One region of the Dolichospermum circinale AWQC131C genome, then DNA from elsewhere that is predicted to be linked to it. Evidence: riboswitches for the same ligand, from Rfam matches in the RefSeq annotation. Region 1 holds a riboswitch; the other holds the start of a gene.
What was found. A riboswitch is a leader RNA that binds a small molecule or an ion and turns the genes downstream of it on or off. The one in region 1 is predicted to bind cobalamin.
Positions count from the first base shown of each region.

Region 2: another riboswitch for cobalamin. It lies ahead of cobG (precorrin-3B synthase); the one in region 1 lies ahead of ACIR131C_RS0109835 (energy-coupling factor ABC transporter permease).

Region 1 is NZ_KE384608.1:7,199-12,532, reverse strand. Features, by position in the region: gene ACIR131C_RS0109855 (hypothetical protein) at 1-224, shown strand, start outside; gene ACIR131C_RS0109850 (TPM domain-containing protein) at 261-1,070, opposite strand; gene ACIR131C_RS22380 (hypothetical protein) at 1,254-1,658, opposite strand; gene ACIR131C_RS0109840 (YtxH domain-containing protein) at 1,670-2,038, opposite strand; cobalamin riboswitch at 2,165-2,327, shown strand; gene ACIR131C_RS0109835 (energy-coupling factor ABC transporter permease) at 2,350-3,129, shown strand; gene ACIR131C_RS0109830 (energy-coupling factor ABC transporter substrate-binding protein) at 3,116-3,412, shown strand; gene cbiQ (cobalt ECF transporter T component CbiQ) at 3,415-4,227, shown strand; gene ACIR131C_RS0109820 (energy-coupling factor ABC transporter ATP-binding protein) at 4,202-5,023, shown strand; gene ACIR131C_RS0109815 (hypothetical protein) at 5,245-5,334, shown strand, end outside.
Region 2 is NZ_KE384651.1:49,318-54,651, forward strand. Features, by position in the region: gene ACIR131C_RS0119530 (bifunctional cobalt-precorrin-7 (C(5))-methyltransferase/cobalt-precorrin-6B (C(15))-methyltransferase) at 1-21, opposite strand, end outside; gene ACIR131C_RS0119535 (Abi family protein) at 312-1,001, opposite strand; adenosylcobalamin-variant (AdoCbl-variant) riboswitch at 1,613-1,736, shown strand; gene cobG (precorrin-3B synthase) at 1,787-3,241, shown strand; gene ACIR131C_RS0119545 (precorrin-8X methylmutase) at 3,234-3,860, shown strand; gene ACIR131C_RS0119550 (precorrin-2 C(20)-methyltransferase) at 3,860-4,567, shown strand; gene cobJ (precorrin-3B C(17)-methyltransferase) at 4,708-5,334, shown strand, end outside.

The DNA of each region.
Region 1 (5,334 bases):
ACAAAGCCATTACTCGTGGTCAAATCGCTGAAATGGTGGTCATGTCAAATCGTGCTGATTTAAGCACAATTGAAGAATTTAGTGATATATACATTCCTAGTCGTGACCTATGGGTAAGTGATTATCCATATCTCCGCCGAGACTTCTTTAATGAAGTTAGTATGCGTTTACGTGGGAACCAAGAAAGAAGACCTCGTCGTCGTTCAGGAAGACAAGGGGGGTAGAGAATAAATACCCTATTCCCCAGTCCCCTAAACTTTTCAGGATTCAGCCTCTGAAGAAGGCCGACTAAAAACAGGGGATAAATAAGCCACTAAAGCACCAATAGCAAAAGCGGAAATATTGCGAACTAGAGGCAACCAGTCACTTGTACGGGTGATAACTGGAGCAATACCGAAAGCAATAAATAACATTCCCCATAAGGGTGAAAAAATTAACGCCCATTGCCAAGCCAGTATTTGTTTATCGTTGCGGGGTTGAGCGGCAAAACCGCAAATAATTCCACCCACAGCGGAGGTGACAAGGGTGAGTATCCATTGTTCTTTAGGCAGTCCAGGAACTACATTACAACCGCCTTTAAGTAAGCAACCTTTAACTGAATCTAAGGACTGGAGAATGGCTTGATCTTCTCCTTGTTCACGGACAAAGTATAAGTTACCAAAGCGGGTTTGTAGTTCAATCCAGAAGGTGCGCGGTAGGAATTGGTAAACTGCATCACCCACGCTAAAGCTAAGAATATTACCACCACGGGCATCTGCGACTAGGAGAATACTTTTATCATCTAATCCCCAATATTTAATTACTGCTCTACCTGGGGTGCGGTCATACTGGGTTAAAACGCGCAATTTCCAACCAGTATCAGTTTCAAACTGTTCTAATTCTTTAACTAATTTTTCTTCTTGGGGGTCAGGGAGAGTTTTTGCTAAATCTACTACTGGTGTGACAAAGCCCGGTAATAGATCGGGATTTTCATAAGCTAGGGCTGATGGAGAATTAATTGCCCAGATTGACCCAGCAAAGCAAAATAGGGCAATTGATACTAAAATTCGTCGCCAAGAACACAGGTGCATGAACGTTTTTATACTATTATTAACAGGATGATGTAACAAGTGCTTTGCAAAGAGTCACGTAAAAGTGATACTTCTTTACACTTCTTTACTTTACTCTAATATTAGTTAGATAGATCAACAAAACCTGATTGAGAAATTAGAGACTGGAGATAACTGTAATGTTATTGGGTTATTGGTAATTGATCATTGATTAGTTAGGGTTCTAGCACTTCTTTTAGCAGGTTTTTTTCGGTTGAAACTTATCAAAGCAGCTTTAATACCAATTAAAACACTACGAGTGCCAACTTGAATATTTTCTGCTTGTTTTTTGGCACTATTTAGGCTTTGGTCAAATTGTTTGACAACTTGACCAGCGCTTTTTACACCTTCACTAACATCATCAGTTAAATCTGTTATTTCTAAGCTGGTGTTGCGGATAGCATTAAGAGTAGGTGGTAACTCCCGTGAAAGAGTATCAAAGAATTTTTCGGCACTGCGAGCGGCACGGGCTAACTCCTGTAAAGCGGGTATAGATGCCACCAGAACAGCCGTGAGACTAGCAGCAACCAAGAGGATAGATAGTCCCAACCAAAATAAAGGATCAATCACTGTTATCTCATTTATAAACGTTCTAGTTTTTGAGTCAAATTATCGGTGTCGTCTGCGATGCTGCTGACATTAACAGTATTCTTCTGATTTAAACCTTGGATTTCGCGCTGAGTAGCATCTATACCCACAGCGATCGCTTCCCGCAGTCTATCTACAGTTTCATCCCAGTTTTGCAGGGTGTTAGTAGAAATACGATCTGCCTGAATTTGTACACTGGTAGAGATATCCTCAGCTAATTCAGGGATAGCATGAGCGGATTTTTTGAGAAGTTTACGGGTTTCGCGGCCTGTGCGGGGAGCAACTAGCAAACCGGCTAAAGTACCGATAGCAGCCCCTATCATCAAACCGCCAATAAAAATTCCAGAACGGTTGTTAGACATTTTTTTTAATTTTCCACTCTATAAAACTTATCTTATATCTTGCACCCTGGCGATGAAAATTTGGGGTGACAAAGCACCCGGATTTTGTCTAAGTTGTATAGAGAATTAAGTTCTATTGGGAATAATGATATAGTTGTTACCATCGGTTCTGATGGGGAGCAGCCAATGGCTAACACCTCGCTGCACTATTGGACGTAAGGGGGAAAGTCTGGTGCAAATCCGGCACTGTCCCGCAACTGTGAGCCAAAATATGGTAAGTCAGAATGCCCACCGATAGAATTACGTTTATATAAATCTGCGAGGTACAGATTATGTCCCGAAAAAAACAGGCATTAGTTAGTCTCACCCTAATGGCTGTTATTAGTTTTTACTTGGTAGTTGGTTTCCCCAAACCTGCCTACGCAATGCACATTATGGAAGGTTTTTTACCAGTGCAGTGGGCAATTTTTTGGTGGGTTGTAACATTACCATTTTTCATTTTAGGATTGCGTAGTCTAACTCGCATTACCCAAGCTAACCCAGAATTGAAACTTTTATTAGGTTTAGCTGGTGGTTTTACTTTTGTCTTGTCAGCGTTGAAAATTCCTTCTGTTACAGGTAGCTGTTCTCACCCCACAGGAACGGGATTAGGTGCGGTGCTGTTTGGACCGCTGACTATGACAGTTTTGGGTAGCTTGGTATTGTTGTTTCAAGCTTTGTTACTGGCCCATGGTGGTTTGACCACACTTGGTGCAAATGCCTTTTCCATGGCGATCGCTGGACCCTTTGCAGCATACTGGATATATAATGTGACGATGCGGCTGACTGGTAAACAAAAAATCGCCATCTTTTTAGCAGCAACTTTGGCAGATTTACTCACCTATATTATCACTTCTATCCAACTTGCTTTGGCTTTTCCTGCACCAGTCGGTGGATTTATCGCTTCATTTGCCAAATTCGCGGGAATTTTTGCCCTTACTCAAGTACCCTTAGCAATTAGTGAAGGATTACTAACTGTCTTAGTTTGGAACTGGTTACAATCTTATAATCCTCAAGAATTAGAACTTTTGCAATTAATCAAGGGAAGAAATCACAGTAATGAATCAATCTAATCAAAGTTTAAATAACTGGTTTTTAATATTAGCAGTTTTGGCATTAGGAGTTGCACCATTAATATTTGTACCCCATGGAAAGTTTGGCGGTTCTGATGACAAAGCTAAAGCCGCTATTACAGAAATACAACCTGAATATAAACCTTGGTTTCAATCACCATTTACACCAGCTAGTGGGGAAATAGCCAGTTTATTATTTGCTTCTCAAGCAGCTTTAGGTGCGGGAGTAGTTGGTTACGCAATTGGCGTATATAAAGGACGTTCAAAACGAGAAAGAAGTTAAGAATGACTTTAAAATTAGATACCCTAGCTTACACTAATCAACTGCGAAGATTACCACCAGAACATAAACTCATTTTTGCATTTACGACTCTGATTATTTCTCTTTGTAGTCATCCTTTAGTGCAAATTTTGATAGTAATTTGGATGAGTATTTGGACAGTAATTTATGCCAAAATTCCCGCTGGAATTTATTGGCGCTTGTTAATATTCACCATAGTTTTTTGTTTGACAAGTTTACCAGCATTAATGGTCAATGGAGTTACAATTTCTCATCTAGAAATCGTCAAATTAGATTCATTTTACGGGTTAAATTTTGGAAACTTCTATATTTATATTAGTCGGAGTGGCAGCATTCAAGCATGGGGGATTTTAACTAGAGCATTAGCCTCTGTTTCTTGCTTATATTTTCTCATGTTAACTGTCCCATTCACAGAAATTTTGCAAACTTTACGTTGGTTGAAATTTCCAGTGCTTTTAACTGATTTGTTATTACTAATGTATCGGTTTATTTTCATTTTGCTAAAAACAGCCAATGAATTATGGACAGCACAAAATTCTCGTAATGGCTACCGCAATTGGCATACTAGCATGAAAAGTTTAGCATTATTAATCGGACAATTATTGCAGCGAACTCTACAACAATATAGTCAATTTGCCCTGGGACTGCAAGCACGAGGTTTCGCAGGAGAACTGCGATTTTGGCATCCCCGTCGTTATCGTTTATCTCCACGATATACTATAGAAGCAATTTGTGGTTGTGTAATATTAATAGGATTAGAAACTTACCAAAATGCAGGAATATTTACTCGAATTTGAGCAGGTATATTACACTTACCCCGGTTCACAAAAATCAGTCTTAAATGGTTTAACGATGAGGATTCCTTCTGGAAAAAATTGTGCCTTAATTGGTCAAAATGGTTGTGGTAAAACAACGCTATTTTTATTAGCTAATGGACTATATAAACCCAATTCTGGAGTTGTTAAATGGTGTGGTGAACCATTAATTTATAATCGTCAATATCTCAGTCAAATTAGGCAAAAAGTCGGTTTAGTATTTCAAGATCCTGAACAACAATTAGTAGCTTCTACAGTTGAAGAAGATATTTCTTATGGTTTATGTAATTTAGGTTTACCCACAGCAGAAATTCAACAGCGAGTAGAACAGATATTGGGTGAATTTGAATTAAATAATTTAGCGGAAACACCAGTACATCATCTGAGTTTAGGGCAGAAAAAACGAGTTTCTATTGCTGATATCATGGTACTGAAACCGCAACTTTTAATATTAGATGAGCCAACGGCATATCTAGATATTAAACATACTCGTAATTTGATGAAAACCCTCCAAAAAATTCATCAACATGGTCATACTTTATTAATGGCAACCCACGATTTAGATTTAGTCTATCGCTGGGCTGATTGGGTTTTTGTCATGGATAAAGGACAATTGATATTAGAAGGAAAACCAGAAGATGTATTTAGCCAACGGACACTTTTAGAAGAATTAGAATTGGGTGTACCATTAATATATGAAATGTTGTTTGATGGGCTATCACCTGAAGAGAGAATAATTATAGAACGACTCCGAAAACGGATATTAAAGGATGTTTGAAAATGGAATTTACCGTAATCGTAATATATTGTAGGTTGGGTTAAGCCACAGCGCAACCCAACAAAATTCTAATTAGTTTGGGTTTCCTTGCGTCAAACCAACCTAATTAGAAGTGGAATGTCAAAAGACAGCCTATCAAACATTTTTTAATTCTATTAATAAGCTAAAAAGGGGATGATTTATAGTAAATTAGTTAATTAAACTCTCTGTGGAAATTGGATATGCAGCTTCAAGAAGTCCCTACTATTGCAGTCATTGTTGGTGAAAATGCCGTTACCCTTTCTCAACTACCTTCTGTGTGGCAAGATATT
Region 2 (5,334 bases), on a different contig from region 1:
AATTGATAACCATTTTTGCATAATTTTTGAGGTAAATATATATTTTGTTTGTTTTGTTGTAAAGTTGTGCTTTGAATTGGATAAAAGTATTTTGTCTTGTAGAGAAGAGTCTAAAAATGGTAAAGACGAGGCTCGCAAATTTAGAGAAAGGATAAAAATGACAAGTTTACAAGAAAAGGGTAGCAAAGCACTCTGCCCTCAATATTGGTGATTCTAAATAAATACTACCTACAACCTGAGTTCGATGTAAATTTATAATCTTAGGTTTTTTGCTGCTAATAAACATCTTTTATGTTCACACTAAAACTATCTTATAAAAACTTCTTATTTGGATAAACTTTTATGAAATCAAGCTGGTTTGATGTAATTTCATATATTTCTGGAAAGCGATCATATTCTCTTAACCAATTGCCAATTTTTGGATTAATCCAATTAATAAAAAAATGAATGTCACTATGTACAATGTCAATGTTTAGGTAATTCCAAATAGGCTCATGATGGAAAGTACGGTTACGTAAGTTATGTATATTTTTTATTTTCAATTTTATACTATTTATATTTCTCTCAGATTTTTTAGCATATTTAAATATTTGTTTGCTACAAGGATTCCATATTGTATTTTGATAAAATCCCTTTTGGATTAAGCTTTTCCAAAATCCAAAATTCAGTTCAGGAACTAAGTTATTTAAATTATTATTGCACTTCTTAAAAGCAGTATTAATTGTCTCTTGTTCATATTTTTCTAACTGAATCTTTCCGTTAGTAAACCAATCATTATCATATTTGACTGATAATACAGTGTTTATTTGGTTACGAAGGCTAATTTCTAAAGTATGTAAACTGGGATACAGTGCCTCACAAAGTTTAGTATTGATTTGGTATATTCTGATCGCATTACTATAACTGTTATTGGTCGCATTGAGATATGGTTTCATGCGAGCTTCCGAAAAAGCCAGTAAAATATCTTTTAGGTCATCCTCTGTTAGTTTAGATTCAGGCATTGACAAATATTATAATTTTTGTTATTTTTGATGGTGTGGACTCCAGAACGTCCTATGTCTCGTTTGACCGAGTTACGACCCTGGCGTAAAGAAATTAATTTTATCTTCTAAGACAGCCTCCTAAATGTGATAATTTTAGGAGGTATTGTCATGGAAATTAATTTAACTATTCTAATAGAAATATCATATAAAGTAGACAATATTTTTTAAATCACTTAATATTTCGTGTATTTATCAATATTTGGAGAAATTTTGCTCCAGAAAGTTCTACAAAAATATTCTGTTAAATTCATTGTTTATAATGAAATAACGGTAGTAATAAACAATACCTTGTCCAAATTGAAAAAAGTTTTGATTTGTAGGTTGGGTTGAGGTACGTTCACGAAGTGTGGCGAAGCCATAACCCAACAAATGCGTCGGGTTGCGCTGTTGCTTAACCCGACCTACAAAAAATGGACAAGGTATGGATAAAATTAATCAATAAAACCAAAAATATCAAGAATTTGCGAAATGTGGGTTTAAACTCTTACCTTTGCGTCTCTGCTCCTTTGCGACTTTGCGCGAAACATAATTCATTGACAATACCATAAAATATGATTTTGTGGTACAATGCTAAAACTTAGGGTTGGGAAACTTCGGTGTAATTCCGGGACTGTGCCGCAACTGTAAAGCAATTTTGGATTTGACTAAAAATCTCAAGTCTAAAGTTGGGTAAGTCAGAATGCCAATTCTAGGGTATCTACTCAATTTCTGTCTCTGCGTCACACAGAGAAGGAGTCACGATTTTGCAATTTCCATTGACTGCTTGTCCAGGGTTATTTTACAATACATTAGCCCAAGATGGTTTTCTCTGTCGTCTGAGAATACCAGGGGGAATGATTAATTCTCAACAATTTGAGGCCATAGCGGATATTTCTGATCATTATGGTGGGGGCTATATTGATGTTACTAACCGCGCTAATATCCAAATTAGAGAAATTAAACAAGAGATAAATATTCAAGTTCTGGAAAAATTACAAGCACTAGGTTTAGCTTCTACTAATGCTAGTGTAGACCATATCCGCAATATTATGACCAGTCCTACAGCGGGTATTGATACTCAAGAACTAATAGATACTCGTCCCCTAGTTAAAGCTTGGGAAAAATATATTACAGCACATTCTCATCTTTCCCAATTATCAGCGAAATTTAGTGTGTGTTTTGATGGTGGAGGCAAAATTTCCGTAAAAGACCGCCCCAATGATATCATCTTAGCAGCAGAAATCACTAACAGCAATATCCATTGGCGATTATATCTCAGTTATGGAGAAAAAAGAGAACCAGCCAAAGACACGGGAATTTTAATTAAATCGGTAGAAACAATAGCAGTTTTAGGAGCATTAGCAGAAACTTATCTCAAACACATAGACATTAAAAACAGTCGTCAACCACGTTTACGAGAAATCATCAATCACATCACCATCGAAAAATATCTGCACCAAGTCAAAGAAAAATTAGATCCAAACACATTTAATCTTGAAAAAACTTATCTTTCCGCCTCTGCGTCTTTGCGAGAGAAAAATCTTATAGGCATTCATAGCCAAAAACAAAGCGGGTTATATTACATTGGTATTGTTTTACCTCTAGGAAGACTAGAAACCTATCAAATTAGAGGTTTAGCTAATCTTGCGAAAAGATATGGTGATGATAATATCAGGTTAACACCTTGGCAAAACTTAATATTAAGCGACATTCCCCAAAATCAAATCATAGCAGTTGAGAAAGAAATTACCAACTTGGGTTTAAACTATTCACCAACGGACATCAAAAGTTTTTTAGTAGCTTGTTCTGGGAAACGAGGTTGTGCTGCTGCGGCCACAGAAACGAAAGATGATGCTTTAGACTTGGCAAAATACCTAGAAAATCTTATGATTTTAGATTGTTCGGTTAATATCCATTTTAGTGGGTGCAGTAAATCTTGCGCTCAACATACCCAAGCTGATATTACCTTACTTGGTGTTACCGGTGAAAATTTTCCGGGTTATCAAATTTATGTTCTTGGTCATTTGCTCCATGAATATGTGACTTTAGCTAAAGTTCCAATTCTAATTCAGCAAATATTAGAAGTGTATCAGCAACAACGTCTAAGTTTACAGGAATCCTTCAGGCAGTTTATTGACCGTCAAAAACACCAATTAAACCAATTATTTAGCAAATCCAGTCCAAATTCAACAGTTACAGTTTTAAAATACCATGTTTGATTACATCCGTGATGCTAACGAAATATACACTAAATCCTTTGAAATTATTCGCTCAGAGTCCAATCTCCATGTATTACCAGATGATGTAGCTAAAATTACCGTTCGGCTGATTCATGCCTGTGGAATGACGGATATTGTCAAAGACTTAGGATATTCTTCTACAGCGGTAGAAGCCGGGAGAAAAGCCTTAATTGACGGCGCACCGATTTTGTGCGATTCTCACATGGTAGCCGAAGGGATAACAAGAAAAAGACTACCCAAAAATAATAGGGTGATCTGTACCCTAAATGATCCAGAAGTACCACAACTGGCTAAAAGATTAAAAAATACAAGATCAGCATCTGCCTTAGAATTATGGCGCTTTCATATAGAAGGGGCAATAGTGGTAATTGGAAATGCACCTACAGCACTATTTAGGCTATTGGAAATGCTAGACGAAGGAGTTCCTAAACCGGCGTTAATATTGGGTTTTCCCGTCGGTTTTGTGGGTGCGGTTGAGTCAAAAGCCGCATTGTCCGCAGATAGCCGCAATGTACCATTCTTAACTTTACATGGAAGACGGGGCGGAAGTGCGATCGCTGCGGCTGCTGTTAACGCTTTAGCAAGTGAGGAAGAGTAATGGCTAACTCTGGAGGTCGTCTTTATGGAATTGGTGTCGGACCTGGAGACCCAGAACTTATTACCTTAAAAGCCTTACGTATCCTCCGTTCTGTCCCCGTTGTCGCTTATCAGTCAGCGGTAGATAAAGAAAGTATCGCCAGAAAGATTGTTTCCCCCTACCTGGATAATCATCAGATTGAGGTATTATTTCATCTTCCTCGCGCCTTAGAACCAGAAAATGCCAAATCTATCTACGACCAAGAAATTCAACCCATTGCTGACCATTTAGCCGCAGGTCGAGACGTGGTGGTTCTCTGTGAAGGAGATCCGTTTTTTTACGGTTCATTTATGTATTTATTTACTCGATTAGCTGATAAATACAAAACAGAAGTTGTTCCCGGAGTTTCCTCACTTATGGCTTGTCCTGTGGCTTTAGGTTTGCCATTTACCTATTATAATGATGTTCTTACCGTTTTACCTGCGCCATTACCAATAGAAATACTAACTAGCCAACTTCTAGCCACTGACGCAGCGGCCATTATGAAACTTGGTCGTCATTTTTCTAAAATTAGGAATCTTCTCCATGAATTAGGACTAGCTTCACGGGCTAGATACATTGAACGCGCTACAAGTACGCAACAACGTATATTACCTTTAGATGCAGTTAACCCTTTAGAAGTTCCCTATTTTTCCATGATTATCATCCCTACCAAAAATAAATTGTAGGAAATTGGGAATTGATAACTCTTAATCACTGATGATTATAGCATTTCCTACCCCACTAACGTATTTATCTGCCTTCATCTGCGGTTAATTACCCATTTCTATCCCGTTTAAATTCTCAATAGCTTAGTTTCGTCAAATACATGAATACAAGAGTAGTCCCTGCGGTTATAGTTTTAAGTCAAAATAGCGTTATCGTGGGGCGGAAAATTACTAATATCTTTGCAACCGCGAAATTATACGGTTTAGCTAGTCGTACTCATGATACTGATGTTAGTTTTACCGACTTTGGCGAAACTGTGCGGGAATTGTTCGCTGCTGGTACGCCAGTAATTGGTGTTTGTGCGGCTGGGATTCTCATTAGAACAATTTCACCTATTTTAAATGATAAAGGACAAGAACCACCTCTTTTAGCTGTCGCAGAAGATGGAAGTGCTGTAGTACCGCTTTTAGGTGGACTGAGTGGTGTCAATGATTTGGCGCGTCAAATTGGGGAATTGCTGAATATTAAACCAGCAATTACCACCACAGGGGATATCCGGTTTCATACCGCTTTGTTGTCTCCCCCTGTGGGATATCATTTAGCTAACCCAGAACAGGGGAAAAAATTTATTGCTGACCTATTGGCCGGGGAAAAAGTCAAGTTAGTGGGAACAGCGCCTTGGTTGAGGGAGAGTAATTTACCTATTGATGAAAACGGCCAGTTAAAGATTAAAATTACCGAATATTTGGATAAATATGACTGTAATTGTTTAGTTTATCATCCTGCG